3 linked regions of the Aureimonas sp. SA4125 genome follow. The protein of the gene in region 1 binds, or shares a complex with, the protein of each later gene. Links are inferred from orthologs where the notes say so. Each region holds a gene or a part of one and is shown in the gene's direction. Other genes may lie near its edges. The genes, in order: Sa4125_RS10215, pnp and eno.

What was found.
Region 2: the proteins of Sa4125_RS10215 (region 1) and pnp are in contact, whole or in part, in a cryo-EM structure (PDB 9QH0), measured with the Escherichia coli proteins. The link is inferred for Aureimonas sp. SA4125 from one-to-one orthologs.
Region 3: the proteins of Sa4125_RS10215 (region 1) and eno are in contact, whole or in part, in a solved structure (PDB 2FYM), measured with the Escherichia coli proteins. The link is inferred for Aureimonas sp. SA4125 from one-to-one orthologs.

Annotation. Positions count from the first base shown.
Region 1 is NZ_AP025032.1:2,193,720-2,203,659, reverse strand. The notes cover bases 1-3,469. They hold Sa4125_RS10215 (ribonuclease E/G), read left to right. Parts: upstream 1-341; coding sequence 342-3,269; downstream 3,270-3,469. Other genes in these bases: Sa4125_RS10210 (aminotransferase class I/II-fold pyridoxal phosphate-dependent enzyme), read right to left, coding at 3,351-3,469. In the rest of the region: more of Sa4125_RS10210, read right to left, coding at 3,470-4,466; Sa4125_RS10205 (M48 family metalloprotease), read left to right, coding at 4,685-6,058; Sa4125_RS10200 (DsbA family protein), read left to right, coding at 6,093-6,848; accB (acetyl-CoA carboxylase biotin carboxyl carrier protein), read left to right, coding at 7,096-7,572; accC (acetyl-CoA carboxylase biotin carboxylase subunit), read left to right, coding at 7,586-8,935; aat (leucyl/phenylalanyl-tRNA--protein transferase), read left to right, coding at 8,943-9,611; Sa4125_RS10180 (DUF2155 domain-containing protein), read right to left, coding at 9,551-9,940. UniProt on the Escherichia coli protein: Endoribonuclease that plays a central role in RNA processing and decay. Required for the maturation of 5S and 16S rRNAs and the majority of tRNAs. Also involved in the degradation of most mRNAs.
Region 2 is NZ_AP025032.1:4,899,431-4,908,847, forward strand. What follows is about bases 3,107-6,052. They hold pnp (polyribonucleotide nucleotidyltransferase), read left to right. Parts: upstream 3,107-3,489; coding sequence 3,490-5,616; downstream 5,617-6,052. Other genes in these bases: rpsO (30S ribosomal protein S15), read left to right, coding at 3,107-3,173; Sa4125_RS23185 (putative quinol monooxygenase), read left to right, coding at 5,759-6,052. Also shown: Sa4125_RS23155 (hypothetical protein), read left to right, coding at 1-416; tRNA pseudouridine(55) synthase TruB, read left to right, coding at 418-1,404; Sa4125_RS23165 (LysR family transcriptional regulator), read right to left, coding at 1,505-2,386; Sa4125_RS23170 (hypothetical protein), read left to right, coding at 2,478-2,717; more of rpsO, read left to right, coding at 2,904-3,106; more of Sa4125_RS23185, read left to right, coding at 6,053-6,055; Sa4125_RS23190 (DUF2937 family protein), read left to right, coding at 6,281-6,793; enoyl-ACP reductase FabI, read right to left, coding at 6,996-7,844; fabB (beta-ketoacyl-ACP synthase I), read right to left, coding at 7,965-9,182; 3-hydroxyacyl-[acyl-carrier-protein] dehydratase FabA, read right to left, coding at 9,247-9,417. UniProt on the Escherichia coli protein: Involved in mRNA degradation. Catalyzes the phosphorolysis of single-stranded polyribonucleotides processively in the 3'- to 5'-direction. Also involved, along with RNase II, in tRNA processing.
Region 3 is NZ_AP025032.1:2,388,568-2,397,847, reverse strand. What follows is about bases 2,480-5,288. They hold eno (phosphopyruvate hydratase), read left to right. Parts: upstream 2,480-3,149; coding sequence 3,150-4,427; downstream 4,428-5,288. Other genes in these bases: Sa4125_RS11090 (formate/nitrite transporter family protein), read right to left, coding at 4,605-5,288; Sa4125_RS11100 (VOC family protein), read left to right, coding at 2,480-3,060. In the rest of the region: Sa4125_RS11105 (CTP synthase), read left to right, coding at 255-1,883; more of Sa4125_RS11100, read left to right, coding at 2,149-2,479; more of Sa4125_RS11090, read right to left, coding at 5,289-5,501; Sa4125_RS11085 (septum formation initiator family protein), read left to right, coding at 5,727-6,047; pdhA (pyruvate dehydrogenase (acetyl-transferring) E1 component subunit alpha), read left to right, coding at 6,342-7,286; Sa4125_RS11075 (pyruvate dehydrogenase complex E1 component subunit beta), read left to right, coding at 7,300-8,736; Sa4125_RS11070 (pyruvate dehydrogenase complex dihydrolipoamide acetyltransferase), read left to right, coding at 8,749-9,280. UniProt on the Escherichia coli protein: Catalyzes the reversible conversion of 2-phosphoglycerate (2-PG) into phosphoenolpyruvate (PEP). It is essential for the degradation of carbohydrates via glycolysis.

The DNA of each region.
Region 1 (9,940 bases):
GGTGTTTTTGGGTCTTCCACCTCTGTACCATTTCACGTCCGTGGAGAAATCCCGAACGTCCATCTTTCGACGCGCATCCGGCCCGTTATCGAGCGGATTGCGCGAGATTTCATCGGTCGCCCCAGGCGGCCAGTCAGTTACGCAGGTCGCCCCAGCAGTGTCGCCAGCCTCCACCGGATCCCTGACGCTTCAGCCCGAGCCTTATCAGCCTCGGCGCCAGCCATCCTCGAGTGCGAATCGCCGCCGCCCAACGACCTTTGCGGACGCACCTTTCCCCGTATTCCTCATGGCGTCTGACGCCAGGATGCGCGCCGAGGTGAGCGTCCCGGAGAGATTTCGCCATGCCAAACAAGATGCTGATCGATGCGTCGCATCCCGAGGAAACCCGGGTCGTCGTCGTCCGGGGTAACCGGATCGAGGAATTCGACTTCGAATCCGAGCATAAGAAGCAGATCAAGGGCAATATCTACCTCGCCAAGGTGACGCGCGTCGAACCGTCGCTTCAGGCCGCCTTCGTCGAATACGGCGGCAATCGCCACGGTTTCCTGGCCTTCAGCGAGATCCATCCCGACTACTACCAGATCCCGGTCGCGGACCGTCAGGCGCTCGTCGAGGACGAGATGGCCCGCGTCCGCGAGGAAGAAGAAGACGAAGAGCGCAAGATCACCGCGCAGCGTCGCAATCCCCGTCGGCCGGGCGGCGGCAAGTCGATCCGCGCTGCCGAATCGTCGGGCGACGACAGCATTTTCGAGCCGATCGCGGCCGAGGGCGGCGAGCCGGGCGACGAAGAGACGGACGGCGCGCCATCCCTTTCCGAGAATGAGCACGAAGCGCCCGAGCTGATGGGCGACGACGCCGGCGGCGACGAACTCCTCGGCGACGAGTCCGAAGACGAGACGTCCGGTGAGGAAGCCGACGCCGAGGGGCGCCCGGCACGCAGTGCCAGCGGTCGTGGGCGCCGGTCGCGCTCCCGCCGTGGTCACGGCGCCGAGGATGCGCCGGGCGGCGACGATGAAGAGGAAGTCGTCGACGAGATGGGCGCCGAGGACGCGATGGAGGAAGTCCCCGTCCGCGTTCCGCGCGCCCCGCGCAAGCAGTACAAGATCCAGGAAGTCATCAAGCGCCGGCAGATCCTGCTGGTCCAGGTCGTGAAGGAAGAGCGCGGCAACAAGGGCGCGGCTCTCACCACCTATCTCTCGCTCGCCGGCCGCTATTCCGTGCTGATGCCGAACACCGCGCGCGGCGGCGGCATATCGCGCAAGATCACCAACATCGCCGACCGCAAGCGTTTGAAGGAAGTGGCGCGCGAGCTCGAAGTGCCGAAGGGCATGGGCATCATCCTGCGGACCGCGGGCGCGATGCGCACCAAGGCCGAGGTGAAGCGCGACTACGAATATCTGATGCGCCTGTGGGAGACCGTCCGCAGCCTGACGCTCGCCTCGGCGGCGCCGACCCTCGTCTACGAGGAGGGCAGCCTGATCAAGCGCTCGATTCGCGATCTCTACAACAAGGACATCGACCAGATCTGCGTCTCCGGCGAGGAGGGCTACCGCGAGGCCAAGGACTTCATGCGGATGCTGATGCCGAGCCAGTCGAAGGTCGTCCAGGCCTATCGCGACCCCGTGCCGATCTTTGCGCGCGGCGGCATCGAGGCGCAGCTCGACCGCATGCTGCAGCCGCATGTGACGCTGAAGTCGGGCGGCTACATCATCATCAACCAGACCGAGGCGCTCGTCGCCATCGACGTCAATTCGGGCCGGTCGACGCGCGAGCACTCGATCGAGGACACCGCCTACCAGACCAATCTCGAGGCGGCCGAGGAAGTGGCGCGGCAGCTGCGCCTGCGCGATCTCGCGGGCCTCATCGTCATCGACTTCATCGACATGGAAGAGAAGCGCAACAACCGCGCCGTCGAGAAGAAGATGAAGGACTGCCTGAAGGACGATCGCGCCCGCATCCAGATCGGCCATATCTCGCATTTCGGCCTGATGGAGATGAGCCGCCAGCGCATCCGCGCCAGCGTTCTGGAATCCACCACCCGCGTCTGCCCGACCTGCGACGGCGTCGGCCACATCCGGTCCAACTCCTCGCTGGCGCTGCACGTCGTGCGCGCCATCGAGGAGCATGTGCAGAAGCATTCGACGCACGACGTCATCGTCAAGGTGCCGACGGCGACCGCGCTTTACGTCCTCAACGAAAAGCGCCAGACGATCGAGGATCTGGAGCGGGCCAACGGTCTCAGGATCACGATCGAAGCCGACGATTCGCATGGCCACCAGCATGTCGCCATCGAGCAGGGTCCCGAGGCTGTCCGCCGCGAGTACCTGCCGGCGGTCGCCCCTGTCGTCTACGAGGACGAGCCGGAGGATCTCGACTTGGTCGAGGACGTCGAGGAGACCGAAGAGACCGGTTCGGCGACCGCGGTGGTCGACGCACCCGCCGGCGATGCCGACACCGAGGAGAAGACCGACGACCAGCCGCGCCGCAAGCGCCGGCGTCGGCGCCGGCGGGGCGGCAGCGACGCCTCGGATGACGGCCAGGATGCCGGCGATGCTGGCGAGGACGATGGCGGCGACGACGCGTCGGGCGACGACACGGTCGCTACCGACGACGAGGGCGACGCCGAAGAGACAGCAGCGACTCAGGTGACGTCCGACGACGAGAGCTCCGAAGAGGAGCGCGCCCGCAAACGCCGCCGTCGCGGTCGCCGTGGCGGGCGCAAGAATCGCGACGGGGAAACCGAGGGCGTGTCGGCCGGTGCCGATGACCGGACCGAGGGCGAGAACGGCGAAGCCGTGACCTCCGGCGAGGACGGTCCGCTTGAAGCAGGCGCCCTGCCCTTGCCTGAGACGGCGGAAGAGGTCGGTGCGGCCGAGGTAGCCGAGCTGCCGTTCGAGGCTTCCCCTGAGCCCGTCCGCAACCCCTGGGACAGCGCTCCGGCGACCGAGGCTGAGCACGAACAGCCGACTGCCGAGCCCACCGCCGTGGCCGAGGTCGCACCTGTTTCGGACGAGCCGGCTGGGGCTGAGGTGGCTCCGGTTGCGGCGGTCTTGGAACCCGTGACCGAGGCTCCGGCGCTGCTGGAGGCGGAAACTGCAGCGGGCGAGACCCGCGTGACCGACGAGGCTGCCGCGCCCGTCGAGGAGGCTGCCGCGCCCGCCGAGCCGGCGGTTCGCTCGGAGCCGGCCGTCACCTCCAGCCGCGGCAGCGAACAGGCCGAGCCTGGAGCCAAGCGCACCGGCTGGTGGGCGCGCCGCAGCTTCTTCTAGAATCAGGCGGCCGCAACACGCACAGGACATCACGAAGGGCGGGGATCATTCCCCGCCCTTCGTCGTTGCCGGCAGCAGGCATCAGCCATTCTGATCGAGAAAGTCCGCCATCCGATCGGTCGCCTCGATCAGCGACGGGGTGCTGCAGGCGTAGGACAGGCGGACGAAGCGCTCGCCGCGGCGGACATCGAAATCGCCGCCGGGCGTCAGCGCGACGTGGCTGTTTTCGAGCAGCGCGCGGGCAAAGTGCGTCGACGTCCCCGCCCCTTCCGGCACGGCGGCATAGGCGTAGAAGGCGCCGTCGATCGGGGCGATCGCGCTGAAGCCCATTTCCGGCAGCCGCCGCATCAGGATGTCGCGATTCGCCGCGTAGCCGTCGCGGACAAGCGCCATCTCCTCGACCGCGTCCATCGCCGCGACGGCCGCGACCTGCGACAGTTCCGGCGCCGAGATGTAGAGGCTCTGCCCGATCCGCTCCGCGGCCCGCATCAAGGGCTCCGGCAGAACCAGCCAGCCGACACGCCAACCGGTCATGCAGTAGAGTTTCGAGAACGAATTGACGACGATCGGGCTGTCGGAAAACTCGAGGGCAGAGGCTTCCTTCGGGCCGTAGACGAGGCCGTGATAGATCTCGTCGGAGATGAAGGTGATGGCTTGCTCGTCGCAGAATTCGACCAGGCGCTGCAGTTCGCCGCGCGGCGTCACGGTTCCGGTCGGGTTGGCGGGACTGGCGATCAGCACGCCGTCGAGCCTGCCCCGAGCGTGCTCGAAAGCGAGGCGCTCGGTGTCCAGGATATAGCCATCGGCGGCGTCGACCTCGATCTCGACCGGGACGAGGCCGAGGGCGCGAATGATGTTGCGATACGCTGGATAGCCGGGCGCCGCGATGGCGATGCGCTGGCCGGGATCGAAGGCGGCGAGGAAGGCGAGGTTGAAGCCGGCCGAGGAGCCCGTGGTCACCATGATGCGCTCGGGCGCGACGGCCCGGCCATAGGTGTCGAAATAGTGATGGCCAATGCGCTGGCGCAGGTCTGCACGCCCCAATGCGTCGGTATAACCGACGCGGCCATGGTCCAGCATCCGCCGTGCCGCGGCGATGGCCGCGCGGGGCGCCGGGGCTGCGGGCTGGCCGACCGCCAGCGAGATCACTCTGTCGCCGCGGGCGATCATCCGGTTTGCCTCCGACAAGACGTCCATGGCACGGAACGGCTCGACGGCCGAGCGGGCCGAAGTCTTGACGGTGATGATCTTTGACACTGTGATACTCCTAGAACGGCGCATTCTGCGGCACAGGGCGTGTCGCATGCCGCACGGCGCGGGTCAGGCCGGGATAGCCTCACATTTGCCGGATTGAAAAGGATTGGGATGTCGACGCGAATCCGACCGACCATCTTGAGAAGGACAGAATAAGGCCGATGATCGCTCGCCTCCAGACCCGACTTGTCTGTCTCCTTATCGCCTGCGTGATGGTTCCCTCCAATACGTTGGCCGCGGGGCCCGTCGGTCGCGGAGTTCCGGTGGTCCGGGACGCGGAGATCGAGGGACTGGTCGCTGAATACACGCAGCCGATCCTGAAGGCGGCGGGGCTTTCCCGCTCCGGGGTCGAGGTGATTCTCGTCAACAGCCCCGAGTTCAACGCCTTCGTCTCCGGTCGGCGCATCTTCATCAACACCGGCACGATCGTCGGCTCCGAGACGCCGAACGAGCTGGTCGGCGTGATCGCGCACGAGATCGGCCATCTGGCCGGTGGCCACCAACTGCGGCTGCGCGAGCAGATGGAGCAGGCGCAGAGGATCGCCCTGATCGCAGGCCTTCTGGGCGCCGGTGTCGCCGTGGCAGGCGCTGCGACCGGGTCTTCCAACGCGGCGCGGGCGGGCTCAGGCCTTGCGGTTGGCGGCGGTACGGCAGCGCTGCGCGGGCTTCAGGCCTATCAGAGGTCCGAAGAGACCACGGCCGACCGCTCGGCGCTGGTCTATCTCGAAAAGGCCGGCCAGTCCGGCAAGGGATTGATCCAGAGTTTTGAGGGGTTGGAACGGGCCAATCTCCTCTCGGGCGTCTCGCCGCGGCGCTACATCACCTCCCATCCCGCTCCCCGCGACCGCATCGTGCGGCTCCAGGATCTCGCACGCCAGAGTCCCTACTACGACCGCAAGGACGATCCGGCCTTGCAATTGCGCCATGATCTGGCCCGCGCGAAGATCGCGGCCTATGGCGAGGGCGCGGGTGCCGTCAGGCGGATGTTCTCGAAGGATTCGCGGGGTCTTGCCGCAACCTATGGCGAGGCGATTTCCGCCCATCTTTCGGGCTCGCCGGCGATCGCGCTGCAGAAGATCGACGCCCTGATCGCCAAGGATCCGAAAAGCCCCTGGTTTCACGAAATCCGCGGCGAGATCCTGATGGAGGCCGGCAAGGCCAAGGAGGCGGCCGTCGCCTTTACCCGCGCTGCCAAGCTCGACCCGACGAAGTCCGGTCTTCTCCAGGCCTCGATCGGCCAGGCCATGGTCACCGGGGGCGATGCCGACGACATGAAAAACGCCATCGCCATCATCAAGAAAGGGCTGCAGTCGGACCCTTCGAATGCCAGCGGCTATCGATTCCTGGCTATGGCCTACGGGCGAATAGGCGATGATGCCTCGGCCGAACTCGCGATGGCGGAGGCTCACTGGCAGGCCGGGGCCCTCCTCGACGCACGGATCTTCGCCGCACGGGCGCAAATGAAGCTGAAACCCGGGTCGCCGCAGTGGCTGCAAGCCCAGGACATCATTTCCACCAAGAGCTCATCGAAGTGACCGTGAGATTTCCGGTCCAAAAAGGAACGCCATCTTGATTCGAAAGTCTCTCCTCGCCGCGACGGCCGCAGCCTTGGCCCTGGCTTCCCCCGTCCCGGCGATGGCCCTCACCGCGGGCGAAAAGACCGACATCGAAGCCGTGGTCCGGGACTATCTCATCCGCAATCCGGAGGTGCTGCTCGAGGCGATGGACGCCCTGCAGGCCAAGCGACAGGTCCAGGAACTGGCCGAGCAGAAGGAAGCGATCGCGCTGGCCGGTCCGAATCTTTTCGCAACGCCGGCCGGCACGGTCTTCGGCAATCCGCAGGGAGACGTGACGATCGTCGAGTTCTTCGACTACAATTGCGGCTACTGCAAAAAGGCAATGACCGACATGCAGGCGCTGGTGGAGGCCGATCCGAAGCTCCGATTCGTCCTGAAGGAAGTTCCGGTCCTCGGCCCCCAGTCGATGGAGGCGAGCCAGGTCAGCCTGGCCTTCAGGCATGTCGCGCCGGAGCGCTATGTCGATTTCCACATGAAGCTCCTCGGGCTGAAGGGCGTCGCAAACGCCGACAGCGCCCTTACCGTCGCCGAGGAGCTCGGGGTCGACGAAGCGGCCATCCGCACGGCAATGACGTCGCCGGAGGTCGAGGAAACGCTGAAGGAGGATGCGCGCATCGCCGAGCTTCTGAAGATCACCGGCACGCCCTCCTACGTCCTTGCCAACGAGGTGGTGCCCGGCGCCATCGGCATGGAGGGCTTGGCCGAGAAGATCGCCAACGTCCGCAGTTGTGGTAAGACCGCCTGCTGAAGGCTTTACCGCGCGGCCGATCTTTCGGCTTTTCGAAGCGGGCGGCTCGGTCTATACACGGCCGATCTTGCCGCTGTCCGCGTGTCGGCGCGTCGACATCGGTTCTCATCAAGAGTTTCGTCATCGTAGGCTGGTAGCGATCGCGTAACGGCACGGCCTGGGCAGGCGCCTCTTCGATGCGGGCCCGTGAATGCGTTCGGGTCCGCCCGCAGTCCCCCGGCAGTCCGGCCAGGTTCAAAGGTAAAGCATGTCCACCAAAGACAACATCATCGACCGCGGCCTTGTTCGCGAGCTGGCCGATATCCTGAACGACACGGATCTGACCGAGATCGAAGTCGAGCAGGGTACGCTGCGCGTGCGCGTCTGCCGCCAGAAGGAATTCGGCGGCTATCCCGCCCAGATGCACATGGCACCCTTTCCGCAGCAGGCAGGCTACGCGCCGGACATGCAGTCGGCCCCGCCTGCGGCGGTGGTGGCAACCGGCCCCGAGGTTGGCAGCGTGCCCTCGCCCATGGTCGGCACGGTCTATCTCGCCTCGGGACCCGACGCCAAGCCTTTCGTCGAGATCGGCCAGACGGTCGTCGAGGGCGAGACGCTCCTGATCATCGAGGCGATGAAGACCATGAATCAGATCCCGGCCCCGCGTGCCGGCAAGGTCAAGAAGATCCTCGTCGACAATGCCCAACCGGTCGAGTACGGCGAACCGCTCGTCGTCATCGGCTGAGGCGAGAAGCACGATGTTCAAGAAAATCCTGATCGCCAATCGCGGCGAGATCGCCCTCAGGGTACTGCGCGCCTGCAAGGAACTCGGCATCCCGACGGTCGCCGTGCATTCGACGGCCGACAACGCCGCCATGCATGTCCGCCTTGCCGACGAGAGCGTCTGCATCGGCCCGCCGCCGTCGCGCGACAGCTATCTGAACATTCCGCAGATCCTGGCGGCCTGCGAGATCACCGGCGCCGACGCGGTGCACCCAGGCTACGGCTTCCTGTCGGAAAACTCGCGCTTCGCCGACATTCTGGACGCGCACAAGATCACCTTCATCGGCCCGACCGCCGAGCATATCCGGATCATGGGCGACAAGATCGAGGCCAAGCGCACGGCCAAGCGCCTTGGCATCCCTGTCGTGCCGGGCTCGCCCGGCGCCGTCACCGACGACGTCGAGGCGGCGAAGATCGCCAAGGAGATCGGTTTTCCCGTCATCGTGAAGGCTTCCGCCGGCGGCGGCGGACGCGGCATGAAGGTGGCGCGCACCGCCGAGGATCTGTCGCTGGCACTTGCCACCGCTCGCACGGAAGCGGGTTCAGCCTTCGGCGACGACGCGGTCTATATCGAGAAGTACCTGGAGAAGCCCCGGCATATCGAGGTGCAGGTGTTCGGCGATGGCGCCGGCAATGCCATCCATCTCGGCGAGCGCGACTGCTCGCTGCAGCGCCGTCACCAGAAAGTCTGGGAAGAGGCGCGTTCGCCCGCCCTCTCCGACGCTCAGCGCGACAGCATCGGCATGATCTGCGCCAATGCCATGAGCCAGCTGTCCTACCGCGGCGCCGGTACGATCGAGTTCCTCTACGAGAACGGGGAATTCTACTTCATCGAGATGAACACGCGGCTGCAGGTCGAGCATCCCGTGACGGAGGCGATCACCGGGCTTGATCTCGTGCACGAGCAGATCCGCGTCGCCGCCGGGGTCGGCCTGTCGCTGAAGCAGTCGGAAGTGGTCTTTTCGGGACACGCCATCGAATGCCGCATCAATGCCGAGGATCCAGCGACGTTCGCCCCCTCGCCCGGCACCATCACCCACTACCACACACCGGGCGGCCTCGGCGTGCGCGTCGATTCGGGCATCTACCAGGGCTATGTCATCCCGCCCTTCTACGACAGCCTGATCGGCAAGCTCATCGTCTCCGGCCGGACCCGGCAGGAATGCATGATGCGGCTGCGCCGTGCCCTCGACGAGATCGTCGTCGATGGCGTCAAGACGACGCTGCCGCTGTTCCGCGACCTCGTCGACAATGCCGACATTGCCGCCGGCAACTACGACATCCACTGGCTGGAGAAGTACCTGGCCGACAAGCAGCCGCACTGAGCCGGCCATGGCCAGGCGACGGGACCAGCGCTTCGAGATCACGCCGGGGATCCTGCTGAAGGCCTATGCCTGCGGGATCTTTCCCATGGCCGAGAATGCCGACGATCCGGGACTGTTCTGGATCGATCCGGAAGAGCGGGGCATCATCCCGCTCGACAGCTTTCACGTGTCGCGCAGCCTGAGGAAGACGATCCGCCGCGGCACGTTCGAGATGCGCTACGACAGCGCCTTCCCGGCCGTCATCGACGCCTGCGCCGAGCCGGCGCCGGGCCGGGCGAACACCTGGATCAACGCCGAGATCCGCAAGCTGTACCTGCAGCTTTTTCAGAACGGGAATGCGCACTCGGTCGAAGCCTGGCGCGACGGCCATCTCGTCGGCGGGCTCTACGGCGTCAGCCTCGGGGGCGCGTTTTTCGGCGAGAGCATGTTTTCGCGCGAGACCGACGCCTCGAAAGTGTCGCTGGCCTTTCTCGTCGAACGCTTGCGTCTTGGGGGATACCGCCTGCTCGACGCACAGTTCATCACCAGCCATCTTGCCCAGTTCGGCGCGGTCGAGATCTCGCGCGCGGACTATCACGAAAGGCTCGAAGAGGCGGTCGCCCTGCCCGCGACCTTCTATCCGGCGGGCGGGGGCACGGCCGAATCGCTCTTGCAGCCGGTCAGCCAGACGTCATAGACCGGGTGCTCGACGGCGTTGAGGCCGGGTGAGTCGGCAAACATCCAACCGGTAAAGATGCGCCTGATCTGGCGGTCCAGGGTGATCTCGTCCACCTCGGTGAAACCGTCGGTCTGCGGCGGCACGCTGGGCGGGCTGGTATAGCAGACGCGCGGCGTCACCTGCAGGGCACCGAACTGCACCGTTTCGTCGATATAGACATCGAAGGACGTAATCCGCCCGGTGATCTTGTCGAGACCGGAAAACTCGGCGACCTTGTTCTTCACGCGCTCTGCAGGCGGAGCGGGCGTCGCCGCGCCCTCGCCGGGCGCAGGAGCGTCGCTGGGCGC
Region 2 (9,417 bases), 2.7 Mb from region 1 along the record:
AACGCTACCAGCTGTACGTGAATGCCCGCTCCATGGACTCCGACGACGCCCGCGCGCTCGTCACCATGATCGAGGAATCGGGCCTGCCCTATTCGCTCGACCGCTCGCTGCGCACGCCTGATCCGATCTCGACCAAGGTCGCCGAGATCGCCTATTCCGCCGAAGCCACGAAGGCGATGGAAGAGGCGATCCGCAACGAGCTGCCGCCGATGGCCGCTCTCGATCCGATGCTGATCCAGGCGCTCGGCGACGATTACGGCCCGCACAATTCCTCCACCACCTTTGCCGGCCGGATCTCGGCCGAGCGCATGATGCAGCGCGGCTATCAGAAGGTCGGGCGCAAGCAGAAGCTGCCCGCCGATTGCCGCGCCAAGACCGCGGAAGTCATGGTGAAGCGCTCGGAGGCGACCGAGTAGCATGACACCACGACGCGGCAAGAAGCCGAAGGGCCGGCCGGTTTCCGGCTGGGTGATCTTCGACAAGCCGAGAGGCATGGGATCGACCGAGGCGGTCTCGAAGATCAAATGGCTGTACTTCGCCCAGAAGGCGGGTCACGCGGGAACGCTGGACCCGCTGGCCTCCGGCATGCTGCCGATCGCGCTCGGCGATGCGACGAAGACCGTTCCCTACGTGATGGATGGCCGCAAGGTCTATCAGTTCACGGTGAAATGGGGCGTCGAGACGACCACCGACGACACCGAGGGCACGGCCGTGAACGTTTCCGACGCAAGGCCCAGCCGGGCCGACGTCGACGCGATCATGGCACGCTATACCGGCGAGATCAGTCAGGTGCCGCCGCAGTTTTCGGCGATCAAGATCGACGGCAACCGGGCCTATGACTTGGCCCGCGAGGGCGAGGTGTTCGAGATCGCCGCCCGCACCGTCACGGTCCACAGTCTCGATCTCGTCGAGATGGCCGAGGACACGACGGTCTTCGAGGCCGAATGCGGCAAGGGCACCTATGTCCGCTCGATCGCCCGCGACATGGGACGCGATCTCGGCTGCTTCGGCCACATCGTCGATCTCCGGCGCATCGTCGTCGGCTCCTTCGACGAAGAGGACATGGTGACGCTCGCCGATCTCGAAATGGCGGCCGACGAAGGCCGCGAGACGCTGACAGAGGAAGAGGTCGAGGCCGGTGCCAAGCCGCGCGTCGTCGATTTCTCCGGCCTCGACGAATATGTTCTCGATCCCGCGCTCGCCCTCGGCGATCTCTACGAGGTGCCGCTCACCGACGAGCAGGCGGGCAGGGTGCGCTCCGGCAATCCCGTGCTGCTGCGCGGCCGCGACGCACCCGCCTCCTGCGAGGAAGCCTACGCCACCGGCGGCGGTCGCCTCGTGGCGCTCGGCGCCGTCGAGGAGGGCGAGTTTCGGCCGAAGCGGGTGTTCGGCGGCCGGGGCTGATCGCAAGGCGGCCGTTGAAGCCGGCTGACTTCGCGGCATCAGCGGTATAGGCGGGTGTCAGCCAAGCTTGGCAACCGCCCGAGCGGGCGACCAGGGTTGGTCACTCGAAGGTGCGTTGCGCGAAGGCTCCGCGAATGGCCTCGGCCATGCCGTCGACGACCGCTCCGGTAGCCATGGAGTTGCGCAACAATCCGACCGATGAGCTGTCGACGATGCCGAAACCGTCGCCTTCGGTCAGCTCGCGGCACTTCGGCGGAATCTGGCTGCGACAGAGCGGCGCAATGGCAAGGCCCGACGTGACCGCAGCCTGCAGGGGGCTGCATGTGTCGGCGGTATAGGCCGCGCGAAACCGGATGCCGGCGCGGTCGAGCGAGTTGAGCGCGACCGCCCGGCACCAGCCCTGCGTCGCGTTCAGCGCCACCGGCACCGGGTCCTGTTCGTGAACACAGTGGACGGTGGAGGTGACCCAGACGGTCGGGTCAGTGGCGAGCCATTCCGCAGATCCTGTGCCGGCTTCTTCGAAGACCACGGCCAGTTCGAGCCCCTCCGCCGCGACGGCCTGGCGGTTGGCGGCCGAACTGGCATAGCTGACCGTCACTTCGACCAGCGGATGGCGCTTGGCGAAGGCGCCGAGCGCCTGCGGCAGGATGGTGTGGCTGTACTCTTCCGGCATGCCGATCCGCACCGGCCCGTTGAGCGGGCGGCTGCGCATGGCCGCGGACGTCTCGTCGAGAAGGGCGATGATGCGCCGGGCGTTGGGCAGCAGATATTCCGCCGCCGCCGTGCCGACCACGCCGCGCGGTCCGCGGGTGAAGAGCGGCGCTCCGACAAGTCCCTCGAGGCGTTTGACCTGCAGGCTGACGGCTGACTGCGTTCGACCGACGGCCTCGCCCGCCTTGGTGAAATTTCCCGCATCGTTGATGGCGAGGAAGGTGCGCAGAAGTTCGCTGTCCAGCGTCACGGCATGTCTCGCGATCGGCATGAGGAATTCTCATAGAAAATGGCGGAATAACTCGTTTGTCAAATGTTGGCTTCGGATCGAAGAAAGGGCGGTGCTCACAGGAGATGCCGAGATGTCCGAAATCCCCCCGAAGCGCCGCCTGGGCTGGTCGAAAAGCCTGTGGATCGCCATCGGCCGGCGATGGGCGACCAGACGGATGGAACGCGCGCGGCGAGCCGCCTTCGCGCAGTTGCTGGCGCGGCGGGACGACCGGATGCTGCGCGATATCGGAATCGATCGCTGCGGCGTGGAGCGACTTTCCTGCGGCTGTTGGACGGGAGACCGGCGGGAGGGCGATCCGTGGTGGGAGTGAAGGGTGCCTGCCGATTGTGAGGGGATCGGTCCCTTCCGGCACCAGACTGGCATTCCCCGCAAAATTGGACTATACCCCGCCCAGCGCCGACGGGCTTTTGGCCCTGTCCACGCGCTTCCATGGCCCAGGCTGGACGACATCCCTGCCTCGGGCGACCCAGAACCCATCATCAGAAAGGGCTAGACGATGTCGATCACGCCTGAGCGTAAAGCTGAAGTCATCAAGGAATTCGCGACCAAGGAAGGCGACAGCGGCTCGCCGGAAGTCCAGGTCGCGCTGCTCTCCGAGCGCATCAACAACCTGACCGACCATTTCAAGTCGCACAAGAAGGACAACCACTCGCGTCGTGGCCTTCTGCGCATGGTCGCCACCCGCCGCAGCCTGCTCGATTACCTGAAGCGCGTGGAAGAGCCGCGCTACACCGCGCTCGTCGCGCGCCTCGGCCTGCGCCGCTAGTATCCACTGCCCGGCGGGCGTCCCGAGGACGATCCCGCCGGTTCTCTATCAGGAGCTTCGCCTTTTCGGGCGAGGCCCTGCCCCGTCCGGCGGCCGAAAGGCGGCCGGGATGAACCGAAACGGTCATGGGGCAGGATTGCCGGAGGCTTCCCGGCATGGTCCGCGACGGCAAAGCCGTTCGGGCGCGATCGTGCCGAGAGGGACAGCCCTTTCCCGAAGCCTCCCGTCGTCTTGCCCATGACACGCTTCTGACAAGCGAATGCGACCGCGCAAGGCCCTCCGGCCGGCCGCGGCGCCCACCAAAGGCACACATCCAATGTTCAATACGCACAAAGTCGAGATCGAGTGGGCGGGCCGTACCCTCACTCTGGAAACCGGCAAGATCGCCCGCCAGGCCGACGGCGCGGTGCTCGCCACCTACGGCGAGACCGTCGTTCTGGCCACTGTCGTGTCCGAGAAGAAGCCCAAGGTCGGCTTCGACTTCTTCCCGCTGACCGTCAACTACCAGGAAAAGACCTTTGCCGCCGGCAAGATCCCGGGCGGCTTCTTCAAGCGCGAGGGCCGTCCGTCCGAGAAGGAGACGCTGACCTCGCGCCTCATCGACCGGCCGATCCGTCCGCTGTTCGCCGCCGGCTACAAGAACGACACCCAGGTCGTCCTCACCGTCCTGCAGCATGACCTCGAGAACGATCCCGACATGGTCGCGCTCGTCGCCGCCTCGGCCGCGCTGACGCTGTCGGGCGTGCCCTTCATGGGCCCGATCGGCGGCGCCCGCGTCGGCTACATCAACGGCGAGTTCAAGCTGAACCCGCATGTCGACGAAATGCCGGAGTCCGAGCTCGACCTCGTCGTCGCCGGCACGCACGACGCCGTCCTCATGGTGGAATCGGAAGCCCATGAGCTGTCCGAGGACATCATGCTCGGCGCCGTCATGTTCGGCCACCGTGGCCTGCAGCCGGTGATCGACGCGATCATCCAGCTGGCCGAGCACGCCGCCAAGGAGCCGCGCGAGCACGTCACCGCCGACAATTCCGGCCTCGAGAAGGACATGCTCGCCCTCGTCGAAGGCGAGCTGCGCGATGCGTACAAGAACACCGACAAGATGGCCCGCTACGCCGCCGTCGACGCGGTGAAGGCGAAGGTGATGGCGCATTTCCTGCCCGAGGGCCAGGATCCGAAGGCGCCGAAGGAAGTCGTCGGCGCGGTGTTCAAGGACCTGCAGGCGAAGATCGTCCGCTGGAACATCCTCGACACCGGCAGCCGCATCGACGGCCGTGATCTCTCGACGGTCCGCCAGATCGTCGCCGAGGCCGGCATCCTGCCGCGCACCCACGGCTCGGCGCTGTTCACCCGCGGCGAGACCCAGGCGCTCGTCGTCGCCACGCTCGGCACCGGCGAGGACGAGCAGTTCGTCGACGCCCTGACCGGGACCTACAAGGAGAGCTTCCTCCTCCACTACAACTTTCCTCCCTATTCGGTCGGCGAGACCGGCCGCATGGGTTCGCCCGGCCGCCGCGAAATCGGCCATGGCAAGCTCGCCTGGCGCGCCATTCGCCCGATGCTGCCCGGCAAGGAAGCCTTCCCCTACACGATCCGCGCCGTCTCCGAGGTGACCGAGTCCAACGGCTCGTCCTCGATGGCGACCGTCTGCGGCACGTCGCTGGCGCTGATGGACGCGGGCGTGCCGCTCGGCCGTCCGGTCGCGGGCATCGCCATGGGCCTGATCAAGGAAGACGAGCGCTTCGCCGTCCTCTCGGACATCCTCGGTGACGAGGATCATCTCGGCGACATGGACTTCAAGGTCGCCGGTACCTCCGAAGGCATCACCTCGCTGCAGATGGACATCAAGATCCAGGGCATCACCGAGGAGATCATGAAGGTCGCCCTCAACCAGGCCAAGGGCGGTCGCCTGACCATCCTCGACGAGATGGCCAAGGCCCTGTCGACCAACCGCGCCGAGCTCGGCGAGTTCGCGCCGCGCATCGAGGTGATGATGGTGCCGACCGACAAGATCCGCGACGTCATCGGCTCGGGCGGCAAGGTCATCCGCGAGATCGTCGAGAAGACGGGCGCCAAGATCAACATCGAGGACGACGGCACCGTCAAGATCGCCTCGTCCTCGGCCAAGGAGATCGAAGCGGCGCGGAAGTGGATCCACTCCATCGTCGCCGAGCCGGAAGTCGGCGTGATCTACGAGGGCACGGTGGTGAAGACCGTCGAGTTCGGCGCCTTCGTCAACTTCTTCGGCTCGCGCGACGGTCTCGTGCACATCTCGCAGCTGGGCGCCGAGCGCGTCTCCAAGACGACCGACGTCGTCAAGGAAGGCCAGAAGGTCTGGGTCAAGCTGATGGGCTTCGACGAGCGCGGCAAGGTCCGCCTGTCGATGAAGGTCGTCGACCAGGCCACCGGCGAAGAGATCAAGGGCGGCGAAGAGGCCGCGTAAGCGTCCTTTCTCCCGCATGTTCGATCGAGGCGCGCTCCGCAAGGGGCGCGCCTTTTTTCATGCGCCCGCTGGACGCGGGGCCCCCGGGCACGGCATGAAGGGCACGCGCTGCGGAAGCTTCGGGCGCAAGGGGAGGAACACATTGATTTACTTGATCGCGACACTGAAGATCCGGCCCGGCTCGCAGGCGGCCGTCGTCGCCGCGGCGACGCCATGCATTCACGCCACCCGGCTGGAACCGGGATGCCTGCGCTACGATCTTCTCGCCAGCGTGCTGGACCCGGAGACCCTCGTCTTCGTCGAGCAATGGGAGACGCGCGAAGCGCTGGCGAAGCACTTCACCATGCCGCATCTGCTCGCCTGGCGCGAAGGCCTTGCCCCACACAAGCTGGAGGGGCGGATCGAGGTCGTCCATCCCGAGCGCGTGGAGCAGCTCTGAAGCCCCTGGGGAGCGATATCGATGGCGGCGGCCGTCCGGCGGTGAGCGTTATCGCACGGGGCCACCGCCTTTCTTCCGTCCCGTCGACATGCCAGGCTGACGGGGCCAGGCTGACGGGGATCGAGAAGGACGGGGCATGATGATCCCGGATGAAACCGTGCGCCTCCGCGAGAAGACGACCTTCTGCCCTAAACCGACACCGTCGCAAGCATGGACACGGCCGGCATGAGCGCGCTGCTGATCCGCGTCGTCGCGGCACTTTTCTTCGGCGGTCTGGTGAGCCAGGCCAGCGAACTGACCCAGCAATATCTGCAGCGCCTGGGTGGGGCCGTGGATGCCCTGGCGAGCGTCGTCGAGCGTTTCGATGCGAGCGCGGCGACGGCGGGACTGTCGCGGGAGTCGGCCGTGGCCCGTTTGCGCGAGGCTTCAGACAGCTTCGTCGCGCGCCAGGGAGAGGATGCTGCGACGACCATCGCTCGGTATGCACAGTTGCGGCAGCGCTACGACATCCTGACGCGCAATCCGCCGCTGCTGCGGCCGTTCCTGGCGCTCGGCGACCCGGACGGGGCTCTGCTGCGCCGGACTCTCGGTGATTTTCGCCCGGCACTGCCGGTGACGGGCGACGGTCTGTTCCTCACCATTGCCGGCTTTGCCGGTGGCTGGGCGGCCGGTGCCGGAATCGCCGGGGCTATCGGCATGCGCCGCCGCCGCGCCGCACGCCGGGGGCCTTCGGCCTAGGGCGCCCGGCTAAAAAGCCGGACCCGGTTTTCGCACTATCCGGCGCGGCAGACTGAATCCCAGCCTCTCGGGTGATCTCGGCAATCGCCCGAACTCTCGCGGCAGTGATTATCCAGCGATATGCGGGGCATGACTGCCCAAGCGATATGCGGGGCATGACTGCCCCACGGGCACAGGAAGGCCGGCGGCGCGGCGCTGCCCGCTATTTCGCCGCCTGCGCTGCCGTCTCGTCGTCGACGATCGCGGCGCGGCGCTCCTGGATCTTCAACTCGTCGAGCGAGGGCATCGACATGATGCTGTAGCCGGAATCGACGTAGTGGATCTCGCCGGTGACGCCATTGGCGAGGTCCGACAGGAGATAGAGGATCGAGCCGCCGACCTCGTCGACCGAGACGCTGCGTCGGAGCGGCGCGTTCTTGCGCTGGTAGTTCAGCATCAGCCGCGCATCCGAGACGCCGGCGCCGGCAAGCGTCCTCACCGGGCCCGCCGAGACGGCATTGACGCGGATGTTGCGCGGGCCGTAGTCGGCGGCGAGATAGCGCACCGAGGCCTCCAGCGCCGCCTTGGCGACGCCCATGACGTTATAGTTCGGCATGACGCGGGTGGCGCCGCCATAGGTCAGCGTCAAAAGCGAGCCGCCCGAGGTCATAATGTCGGTGGCCCGCCGGGTGATCTCGGTAAAGGAGAAGCAGGAGATCAGCATGGTGCGGGCGAAGTTGTCGCGGCTCGTGTCGGCGTAGAGGCCCTTCAGCTCGTTCTTGTCGGAGAAAGCGAGGGCGTGGACGAGGAAGTCGATCGTGCCCCATTCGGCCTTCAGCGTCTCGAACACCCTGTCGACCGAGGCGATGTCCTCGACGTCGCAGTCGAGGAGGATCGTCGAGCCGATCTCCGCGGCGAGCGGTCTCACCCGCTTGCCGAACGCCTCGCCCTGATAGGTCAGCGCGATTTCCGCGCCTTGGGCGGACAGCGCCTTGGCGGCGCCCCAGGCGATGGAATTGTGGTTGGCGACACCCATAACGAGGCCGCGCTTGCCCTTCATCAGATCGCCCATCGAGCATTCCCTTCGCTAGTCTCGTCCGTCACATCGCCGTGTCTTGGCGACAGGCGATAGCATATCGGGCAAGCTGCTGATGACACGTGATGTTTCGCCCTATTACAGTCAGGGACGCGATCAGTCGTCCACTTTGCGGAAAACCAGCGTTGCATTCGTGCCGCCGAATCCGAACGAATTGGAGAGGACGGTCCGAAGACCGGCCTTGTCGACGCGCTCCCTGACGATCGGAAGGTCGGCAAATTCCGGATCGATCTCGTCGATATGCGCCGACTTCACGATGAAGTCGTTCTGCATCATCAGGATCGAGTAGATCGCCTCCTGCACGCCGGTGGCCCCGAGCGAATGGCCGGTCAGGGATTTTGTCGCCGAGATCTTTGGGATCTTGGCCCCGAAAACCTCGCGGATGGCCTGGATCTCCATCTTGTCGCCGACCGGCGTCGAGGTGGCGTGCGGGTTGATGTAGTCGATCTCGGTGTCGACGGTCTCGAGCGCCATGCGCATGCAGCGCGCCGCGCCCTCGCCGGACGGGGCGACCATGTCGTGGCCGTCCGAGGTCGCGCCGTAGCCGACGATCTCGGCGAGGATCTTGGCGCCGCGCGCCTTGGCGTGCTCGTATTCCTCGAGCACCAGGACGCCCGCACCGCCGGCGATGACGAAGCCGTCGCGGTCCTTGTCATAGGCGCGGCTGGCCTCGCTCGGCTTGTCGTTGAAGTCCGACGACATGGCACCCATCGCGTCGAAGAGGTTCGACATGGTCCAGTCGAGATCCTCCGACCCGCCGGCGAAGATGATGTCCTGCTTGCCGATCTGGATCGTCTCGTAGGCATTGCCGATGCAGTGGTTCGACGTCGCGCAGGCCGAAGAGATCGAGTAGTTGACGCCCTTGATCTTGAACTGGGTGGCGAGCACGGCCGAGGCGGTCGAGCTCATCGCCTTCGGCACGGCTGTCGGACCGATGCGCCGGGGGCCACTTTTCTCGGTGATCGCGGCAGCCTCGACGATCATGCGGGTCGACGGTCCGCCCGAGCCCATGATGATGCCGGTGCGCGGATTGACGATGTCGGACTCTTCGAGGCCGGAATCCTTGATCGCCTGCTCCATGGCGATGTAGTTCCAGGCCGTGCCCTTGCTCATGAAGCGCGCGGTGCGCCGGTCGAGCACGGCGAAGGGATCGAGCTTCGGCTCGCCCTGCACCTGGCATTTGAAGCCATGGCTGGCATAGTCCTCGGCGAAGGAGACGCCGGAGCGGGCCTCCATCAGCGACTCCAGGACCTCTTCGATATCGTTGCCGATCGACGACACGATCCCCATTCCGGTGACCACGACACGTCTCATCGCATTTCCTCCAAACTTGTCCTGCCCCGCATCCGCCGCCGGCGGGGCTCGGCACGCCAGAAGCCTATTCGCTGACGGGCTCTTCGTCCGAGAACAGCCCGACGCGCAGGCTGCTGGCGGTGTAGATGACCTCGCCGTCGGCCTTCATCCAGCCCTCGGCGATGCCGAGCTTCAGGCGCGAGCGCATGACGCGCTTGAACTCGACGCCGTATTCCACGAGCTTGACCTTCGGTGT
Region 3 (9,280 bases), 190 kb from region 1 along the record:
GCCACGTCGCCCGCGGAAACGCCGTCGCCGGATGCCGCTCCTGCCGAACTGGCGCCGTCCGCACCGGCGACAGGCAATGGCGGCTCGGGTGACGCGACGTCCCCCGCAACGTCGCCGGCCGGGCAGGCGAGGCCGGTCCAGTAGGGCCGGACCCGAGCGACAGGTAACCAGCAGGGCGCTCCAAGCGCCCTGTTTCATTTTGCGGCCGGATACGGACTGGCCGAATCGACCCACAGCAGTTAACTGGAAGCCCCATGGCGCGATATATCTTCATCACCGGCGGCGTGGTCTCATCCCTTGGAAAAGGCATCGCTTCGGCGGCCCTCGGGGCTCTCCTGCAGGCACGCGGCTACCGCGTGCGCCTGCGCAAGCTCGATCCCTATCTGAACGTCGATCCGGGCACGATGAGCCCGACGCAGCATGGCGAGGTCTTCGTCACCGATGACGGCGCGGAGACCGACCTCGACCTCGGCCATTACGAGCGCTTTACCGGCCGTCCGGCCAACCGGCAGGACAACATCACCACCGGGCGGATCTACAAGGACATCATCGCCCGCGAGCGGCGCGGCGACTATCTCGGCGCGACGGTCCAGGTCATTCCTCACGTCACCGACGCGATCAAGGATTTCGTCCTCGACGGCAACGAGGAGTTCGACTTCGTCCTCTGCGAGATCGGTGGCACGGTCGGCGACATCGAGGCCATGCCGTTCATGGAGGCGATCCGCCAGCTCGGCAACGATCTGCCCCGCAACGGTGCGATCTACATCCACCTGACGCTGATGCCCTATATCGCCACCGCCGGCGAGCTGAAGACCAAGCCGACGCAGCATTCGGTGAAGGAGCTGCGCTCGATCGGCATCCAGCCCGACATCCTTCTCGTGCGCGCCGACCGGCCGATCCCGGTCGAGGAGCGTCGCAAGATGAGCCTCTTCTGCAATGTCCGCGAGAGCGCGGTGATCCAGGCGCTGGACGTGGCGACGATCTACGACGTGCCGATCGCCTACCATCACGAGGGCCTCGATACCGAGGTTCTCGCCGCCTTCGGGATCGATCCGGCGCCCAAGCCCAAGCTCGATCGCTGGAAGCAGATCTCGCTCGGCATCCACAATCCCGAGGGCGAGGTCACCATCGCCATCGTCGGAAAGTACACCGGCCTCAAGGATGCGTACAAATCGCTGACCGAGGCCCTGCAGCACGGTGGCATTGCCAACAAGGTGCGCGTGAAGCTCGACTGGATCTCCTCCGAGGTCTTCGAGGCCGAGGACCCGACGCCCTATCTCGACCGCGTGAACGGAATCCTTGTTCCCGGCGGCTTCGGCGAGCGCGGTGCCGAGGGCAAGATACTGGCGGCGAAATTCGCCCGCGAACATGCCGTGCCGTATTTCGGCATCTGTTTCGGCATGCAGATGGCCGTCATCGAGGCCGCGCGGTCGCTGGCCGGCATCGCGGACGCCGATTCGACCGAGTTCGGCCCGACGAACGAACCGCTGGTCGGCCTGATGACCGAATGGATGCGCGGCAACGAGCTGGAGCAGCGGGCGCGCGAAGGCGATCTCGGCGGCACGATGCGGCTCGGCTCATATCACGCCGATCTCGCACCGGGATCCCGCATCGCCGAGATCTACGGCGCGACCGACATCACCGAACGCCATCGCCACCGCTACGAGGTGAACCGCGCCTACCGCGAGCGCCTGGAAGCGGCCGGCATGATCTTCGCCGGCATGTCGCCGGACGGCCTGCTGCCGGAGACGGTCGAGTTTCCCGACCATCCCTGGTTCATCGGCGTGCAGTATCACCCGGAGCTGAAGTCGCGCCCCTTCGAGCCGCACCCGCTGTTCCGAAGCTTCATCGCCGCGGCACTGGAGCAGTCGCGGCTGGTCTGACGGATCGTCGCGAAGTGCCGTGTCGCGGGCCAACGGCAACGCTTTTTCTTCTCCCCTCCAGCGAGACGGGAGCGGGGAGCGGGCCGCAAGACCCGCCATTGCACACTGAAGAGCTGTCGCGTCGTCGCCTCCGGCCCCCCTCATCGACCTGCCGGTCATTTCTCTCCGGTGGGGAGAAGAAGCAGCCGACACGTGCGCATCTGCGTGAGTCGCTGGGCCGCGGGGCCAGCGGCCGGGTGCGAGGCTGGAAAAAGAGGTTGCGCAGATGAACGGCGAGAGAGCTCAGACGCAGGGGGCCGGTCCTCCGGCTCGTCGCATCGACCACATCGTCATGCCCGTCACTTCGCTGGATGCTTCGCGCACCTTCTTCGACACCCTCGGCTTTACCGTCGCCCCAAACGCCGCGCATCCCTTCGGGACCGAAAACGCCTGCGTCTTCTTCGCCGACGGCACCTATCTGGAGCCGCTCGCTATCGGCGATCCCGCGGCCTATGCCGAAGCCGGGCAGGGCGGCGCCGTCTTCGTCTCTCGCGATGGCGCCTTCCGGTTCCGGCGCGGCGCGCCGGGCTTTTCCGGCATCGCCTTCGCATCGGACGATGCCGAGGCGGACTGGCGCGCCTTTCGGGCCTCCGGACTTGCCGACGGCGACGTCTTCCAGTTCGCGCGAATATTCGAGGCGCCAGATGGCGCAAGGCGCGAGCTCGGGTTTCGTCTCGCCTTCGCGAACGACCGGCGGGTGCCCGACCTCTTCTTTTTCTGCTGCCAGGCTTTGGCGAGGCCGGGCGATCGATCGGCGCTGACGGTCCATGCCAATGGCGTGACCGGCATGGCGCGGCTCGTCCTCTCGGAGCCACACCCTGCCGATTTCGTCGCGCTGCTGCAGGCGGCCAGTGGCCATACCCCTGTGGCGAGAGAGGATGACCAGACCGGTCTCGGCGCGGCGAACGTCCAGTTCGAGGTGCTGATGCGGTCGACGCTCGCCGAACGCTACGGTGCCATTCGGGGCGCCGAGCGTGGCCTGCGCCTCGAGGGCGTGGTTCTGACGGTTCCCGCGACCGGTCCGGTCGAGGAGCGGGCGCGGCAGGCGGGTATGAGCTTTCGGCACAAGGACGAGCGTCTCGTCATCCCGCTCGCGGACGCAGGCGGCCCCTTCCTTGCCTTCGAGGCCGCGGCCTGACCGCTAGCCCGCGGAATTTCGCGAAACGAGTTCAATCCGTCGCAGGTCTGGTCTAAGAGGCTTCCAACGCGTCAGCAGAGGAGTGGGCCATGACCGCGATCATCGACATCATCGGACGGGAAATTCTGGACAGCCGGGGCAATCCGACGGTCGAGGTCGACGTCATCCTCGAAGACGGCTCCATGGGCCGCGCCGCCGTTCCTTCAGGCGCCTCGACCGGCGCGCACGAGGCGATGGAACTGCGTGACGGAGACGAGCGCTACATGGGCAAGGGCGTGCTCGCCGCGGTCGATGCCGTCAACGGCGAGATCTTCGAGGCGCTGGGCGGTCTCGAGGCCGAGAGCCAGATGCGCATCGACCAGATCCTGATCGAGCTCGACGGCACCGCCAACAAGAGCCGGCTCGGCGCCAACGCCATCCTCGGCGTCTCGCTCGCGGTCGCCAAGGCCGCGGCCGATTCCTCGGGCCTGCCGCTCTACCGCTACGTCGGCGGCGCGTCGGCGCATCTCCTGCCGGTGCCGATGATGAACATCATCAACGGCGGCGCCCACGCCGACAACCCGATCGACTTCCAGGAATTCATGATCATGCCCGTCGGCGCCGAGACCTTCTCGGAAGGGCTGCGGATGGGCGCGGAAGTCTTCCACACGCTGAAGAAGATGCTGAAGAATGCCGGCCACAACACCAATGTCGGCGACGAGGGCGGTTTCGCGCCCAATCTCGGCTCCGCCAAGGAAGCCCTCGACTTCGTGATGCAGGCGATCGACACGGCCGGCTACAAGGCGGGCGAGGACATCTTCCTCGCGCTCGATCCGGCCTCGACCGAGTTCTTCAAGGACGGCGTCTATGATCTGGCCGGCGAAGGCCGCAAGCTGTCGCCCACCGAGATGGCCGCCTATTACGGCGAGCTGGCCGCCGCCTACCCGATCATCTCGATCGAGGACGGCATGGCCGAGGACGACTGGGATGGCTGGAAGGCCCTGACCGAGCAGATCGGCGCTTCCTGCCAGCTGGTCGGCGACGATCTGTTCGTCACCAATTCCGACCGGCTTCGCCGCGGGATCGAGCTCGGCGTCGCAAATTCGATCCTGGTCAAGGTCAACCAGATCGGCACCCTGACCGAGACGCTCGATGCCGTCAGCGTCGCCCACCGTGCCGGCTACACCGCGGTGATGTCGCACCGCTCCGGCGAGACCGAGGATTCGACCATCGCCGACCTCGCCGTCGCCACGAACTGCGGACAGATCAAGACCGGCTCGCTCGCCCGCTCGGACCGGCTGGCGAAATACAACCAGCTCCTGCGCATCGAGGAAGAACTCGGCGACCAGGCGGCCTATGCCGGTCGCTCGATCCTGCGCCGTCGCTGAACGGCGGGAGACGCTGGCATCAGCCTCTCGATTGTGAGGGCCGGGGGAGCATCATCGGCCTGACTTGATCTCCCTCGCACGAAGCGGGGGAGATCCAGAGTAAGCGGCACGGAGGTCGGCCACACCATCACACTCGGCAGTCAGGATTCTCCCGGATGCTTTCTTCCTCGACCAGATTCACTCCACACGCGCTCTTTCGTCGCCAAACACCCGTGACCGCCCGAAAATCCATTCCCGCCAGGTCAGCCGGTCGCCATAACGCTGCAACGAGCTGCTGCTCTCGAGTTCGCCGAACTGGACGTAATTGACGATCGCGACAAAGCCTATGCCGCCGAGCGTGTTACCCAGGAAGACCGGCAGGATGAACTGCGGCCACAGGGCCCAGAACGAGGTTTCGCCCCGGAAGGCGAGGAAGAAGACCTCGACGGACGACGTGACGACGTGGAAGAAGCCGCCGACGCCGATAAAATACATCAGCATCCAGACGATGGTGATGCGGGCCATGGTGTCGCGCGCGGCATGGATCAACCAGACCATCGAGGCGACGACTCCGCCGGCGATCAGGGCCTTCGAGAAGAGCCCCAGCCACGATGTCCCGAGCGCATGGTGTCCCATCTCCACGGCGACATTCAGGGCATCCGTCTCAAGCACCTCGGCGTAGGCGACGATGGCCGCGTCGATCATCGCGCCGATCATGTTGGCGGCAAACACCACCAGCCATAGGCGAAGCAGATTGGCCAGGCTGGCCAGCTTGGTGAGAACCAGAGCCACGGGCGTCAGCGTGTTTTCGGTGAAGAGCTGGTAGCGGCCGATGACGATGACGATGAAACCGATGGGATAGAGAAGATTGCCGAGAATGCCGGGGCTCGCCTCTCCGGCATGATGGGTGAAGATGACTTTTGCCAGGAAGGTCAGGCCGAGCGCCAGCCCGGCCGCAAGCCCACTCCAGAACAGGAACTTGCTCGACGCCGCGAGCTCGTGATCGGCAGTGCCAAGGACACGCGCGAAGATCTCCTCGAAGGCGAAATAATCCGACAGCGTCTCGCCGGTATCGGGCGGTCTTCGCAACGGCAAAGCGGGTGCCTCGATCGCAGCTGTCGCTTCGGACCGGAAGGCGTCATCGTGAGGATTGGGCATCGGCAGGCGCCTTGAATGATGTCGCCGCTCGGGATTCGGCGCCGTCGTCAAAAGAGCGGTTCAACGCATGCGAAGTTCCCCGGGCGCTTCCCGTCGCGACGACGCGACAGGCTTAACCCGGCCTTAAAGCTCCGCTGGCAACATGGCGGGATGGAGAGACCGATGCGCACCAGACAGCACAGAAACTCGAAGATGGGCCGCCTGATCGTGCCCGCGATCACGCTGAGCTTCCTTGCCTATTTCGCCTTCCACGCGCAGAGCGGAAAATATGGCATCGGTTCGAAGGATATCCTGACGGCCGACCTCGCGGCGGGGACAGCGCGCTACGAGAAGCTCCTCGAGCGGCGCGAGAAGCTCGAACGCCGCGTCCAGCTACTCCACGACGGCACGCTCGAGCGCGACATGATCGACGAGAGTGCCCGTCGGCTCTTGGGCTATACTGCCCCGGACGAAGTCACCATCATGCGGTCCTTCGCTAAGTAACCAGTAATAGGTTAAAATTGCTGCGAAGCAGCATTTTAACTGAAATCTGGTGTATTTCTGTGCGTCGCTTGCTCTGCTCTCGTGCCCGCATATACTCCGGCAAAATTTGCATCCAGCCGGGTGCATTGCTGATCGGAGGGCGCGATGGCGACCATCAAGCAGAAGAAGTTCGTCGAGGCCGCAGACGCTGCCGCTCCTGACGGCGCGGCAGAAGTCGTGCGCACCCTCGAACAATTCGATGCGCCGGCGCCGAGCGAGTTCTCGCGCGAGGAGGAGCTGACCGCCTATCGCGACATGCTGCTCATCCGGCGATTCGAGGAAAAGGCCGGCCAGCTCTACGGCATGGGCTTCATCGGCGGCTTCTGCCATCTCTACATCGGCCAGGAAGCGGTCGTCGTCGGCATGCAGATGGCGCTGAAGGAAGGCGACCAGGTCATCACCGGCTATCGTGACCATGGTCACATGCTGGCGACCGGCATGGAATCGCGCGGCGTCATGGCCGAGCTCACCGGACGCCGCGGCGGCTATTCGCGCGGCAAGGGCGGCTCGATGCACATGTTCTCCAAGGAGAAGAAGTTCTACGGCGGCCACGGCATCGTCGGGGCGCAGGTGTCGATCGGCACCGGCCTGGCCTTCGCCAACCGCTACAACGGCAACGACTCGATCTCGCTCACCTATTTCGGCGACGGCGCTTCCAACCAGGGCCAGGTCTACGAGAGCTTCAACATGGCCTCGCTGTGGAAGCTGCCGGTCGTCTACATCATCGAGAACAACCGCTACGCCATGGGCACATCGGTCAGCCGCGCCTCGGCCGAGACGAATTTCGCCCATCGCGGCCTGTCCTTCAAGATTCCGGGCATCCAGGTCGACGGCATGGACGTGCGCGCCGTCAAGGCCGCCGGCGACCTGGCCGCGGCGCACTGTCGCTCGGGCGCAGGTCCCATTATCCTCGAAATGATGACCTACCGCTACCGCGGCCATTCCATGTCCGATCCGGCGAAATACCGGTCGCGCGACGAGGTGCAGAAGATGCGCTCGGACCACGACCCGATCGAACAGGTGAAGCAGCGGCTGATCGAGGCGCACGGTCTGTCCGACGACGAGCTGAAGGCGATGGACAAGAACGTCCGCGACATCGTCGCCGATGCCGCCGATTACGCCCAGAACGACCGCGAGCCCGATCCGTCCGAGCTGTGGACCGATATTTACGCCGACATCGCGCCCCAGGCGACGAAGTAGAGGAACCGGGCACATGCCGACCAATATTCTGATGCCCGCTTTGTCTCCGACGATGGAGGAGGGCACGCTCTCGAAATGGCTGAAGCAGGAAGGCGACAGCGTTGCCGCCGGCGATGTCATCGCCGAGATCGAGACCGACAAGGCGACCATGGAAGTCGAGGCCGTCGACGAGGGCACGATCGGCAAGATCGTCGTTCCCGCCGGCACCGAAGGCGTGAAGGTGAATGCCGTCATCGCCATCCTGCTCGCCGAAGGCGAGGACGCCGCGGCGATGGATGGCGCCTCTGCTACACCTGCAGCTGGCCCTAGGGAGGAGCCAACCCAGGACGCACCGACCAAGCCTGCACCGTCCGAAGCTTCCGGCGAAAAGGCCCAGTCGGAATCGGAGGGCACGAAGGTGCCTGCCGCCGCCAGGGCCAATCCCGAGCCCGACGACAGCGCGCCGGACTATCCGGCCGGCACGGAAATGGTGACGACCACCGTGCGCGAGGCACTGCGCGACGCCATGGCCGAGGAGATGCGCCGCGAGGACGCGGTGTTCCTGATGGGCGAGGAAGTCGCGGAATACCAGGGCGCCTACAAGATCAGCCAGGGCCTCCTGGAAGAGTTCGGCCCGCGCCGCGTCGTCGACACGCCGATCACCGAGCACGGCTTTGCCGGCCTCGGCGTCGGTGCGGCCTTCGCCGGCCTTCGGCCGATCGTCGAGTTCATGACCTTCAACTTCGCCATGCAGGCGATCGACCAGATCATCAACTCCGCCGCCAAGACGCTCTACATGGCCGGCGGCCAGATGGGCTGCCCGATCGTGTTCCGCGGCCCGAACGGCGCCGCCGCGCGCGTCGGCGCCCAGCACAGCCAGGACTTCACCGCCTGGTACGGCCAGATCCCCGGCCTCAAGGTCGTCACGCCCTATTCGGCGGCCGATGCCAAGGGCCTCCTGAAATCGGCGATCCGCGACCCGAACCCGGTCGTCTTCCTCGAGAACGAGATTCTCTACGGCCAGAGCTTCGAGGTGCCGAAGGGCGACGACTGGACCGTGCCGATCGGCAAGGCGCGCATCCACCGCAAGGGTCGCGACGTCACCATCGTCTCCTTCTCGATCGGCATGACCTACGCGATCGCCGCCGCCGAGGAACTGGCGAAGGACGGCATCGACTGCGAGATCATCGATCTCCGGACGATCCGGCCGATGGACATCGAGACGGTGGTGCGGTCCGTCCAGAAGACCAACCGCTGCGTCACCGTCGAGCAGGGCTGGCCGCAGTCCTCGATCGGCTCGCATATCGCTTCCGAGCTGATGGAACGCGCCTTCGACCATCTCGACGCGCCGGTTCTCAAGGTCACCGGCAAGGACGTGCCGATGCCCTATGCCGCCAACTTGGAAAAGCTGGCGCTGCCGACCGTCCAGGACGTCATCGATGCGGTGAAAGCCGTCTGCTACCGCGATTAAGGGAAGAGCCCGATGCCGATCAATGTGACGATGCCGGCCCTTTCCCCGACGATGGAGGAGGGCACCCTCGCGAAATGGCTGGTCAAGGAGGGCGACAAGGTCTCCTCGGGTGACGTCATCGCCGAGATCGAGACCGACAAGGCGACGATGGAGGTCGAGGCCGTCGACGAGGGCACGGTCACGAAGATCCTCGTCGCCGCCGGCACCGAGGGCGTGAAGGTCAATGCCGTGATCGCCATCCTCACGGCCGAAGGCGAGGATGCGTCGGCTGCCGAGGGCGCCATCGCGGCCGATCCGAAGGCCGACGACGCCGCGACCGCTCCGGAGGCGGAAGCGGCCCCTGCCGCCAAGCCGGCCGAGCCTGCCGCTGCACCGCGGGAAAAGCCGGTGGCCGCGGATGCCGGCAAGGGCGGACGCGTAATCGCCTCGCCGCTCGCCAAGCGCATCGCCAGGGACGCCGGTGTCGACCTCGGCTCGATGACAGGCTCCGGCCCGCATGGGCGGATCATCAAGGCCGATGTCGAGGCCGCCGCCAAGGCTGGCC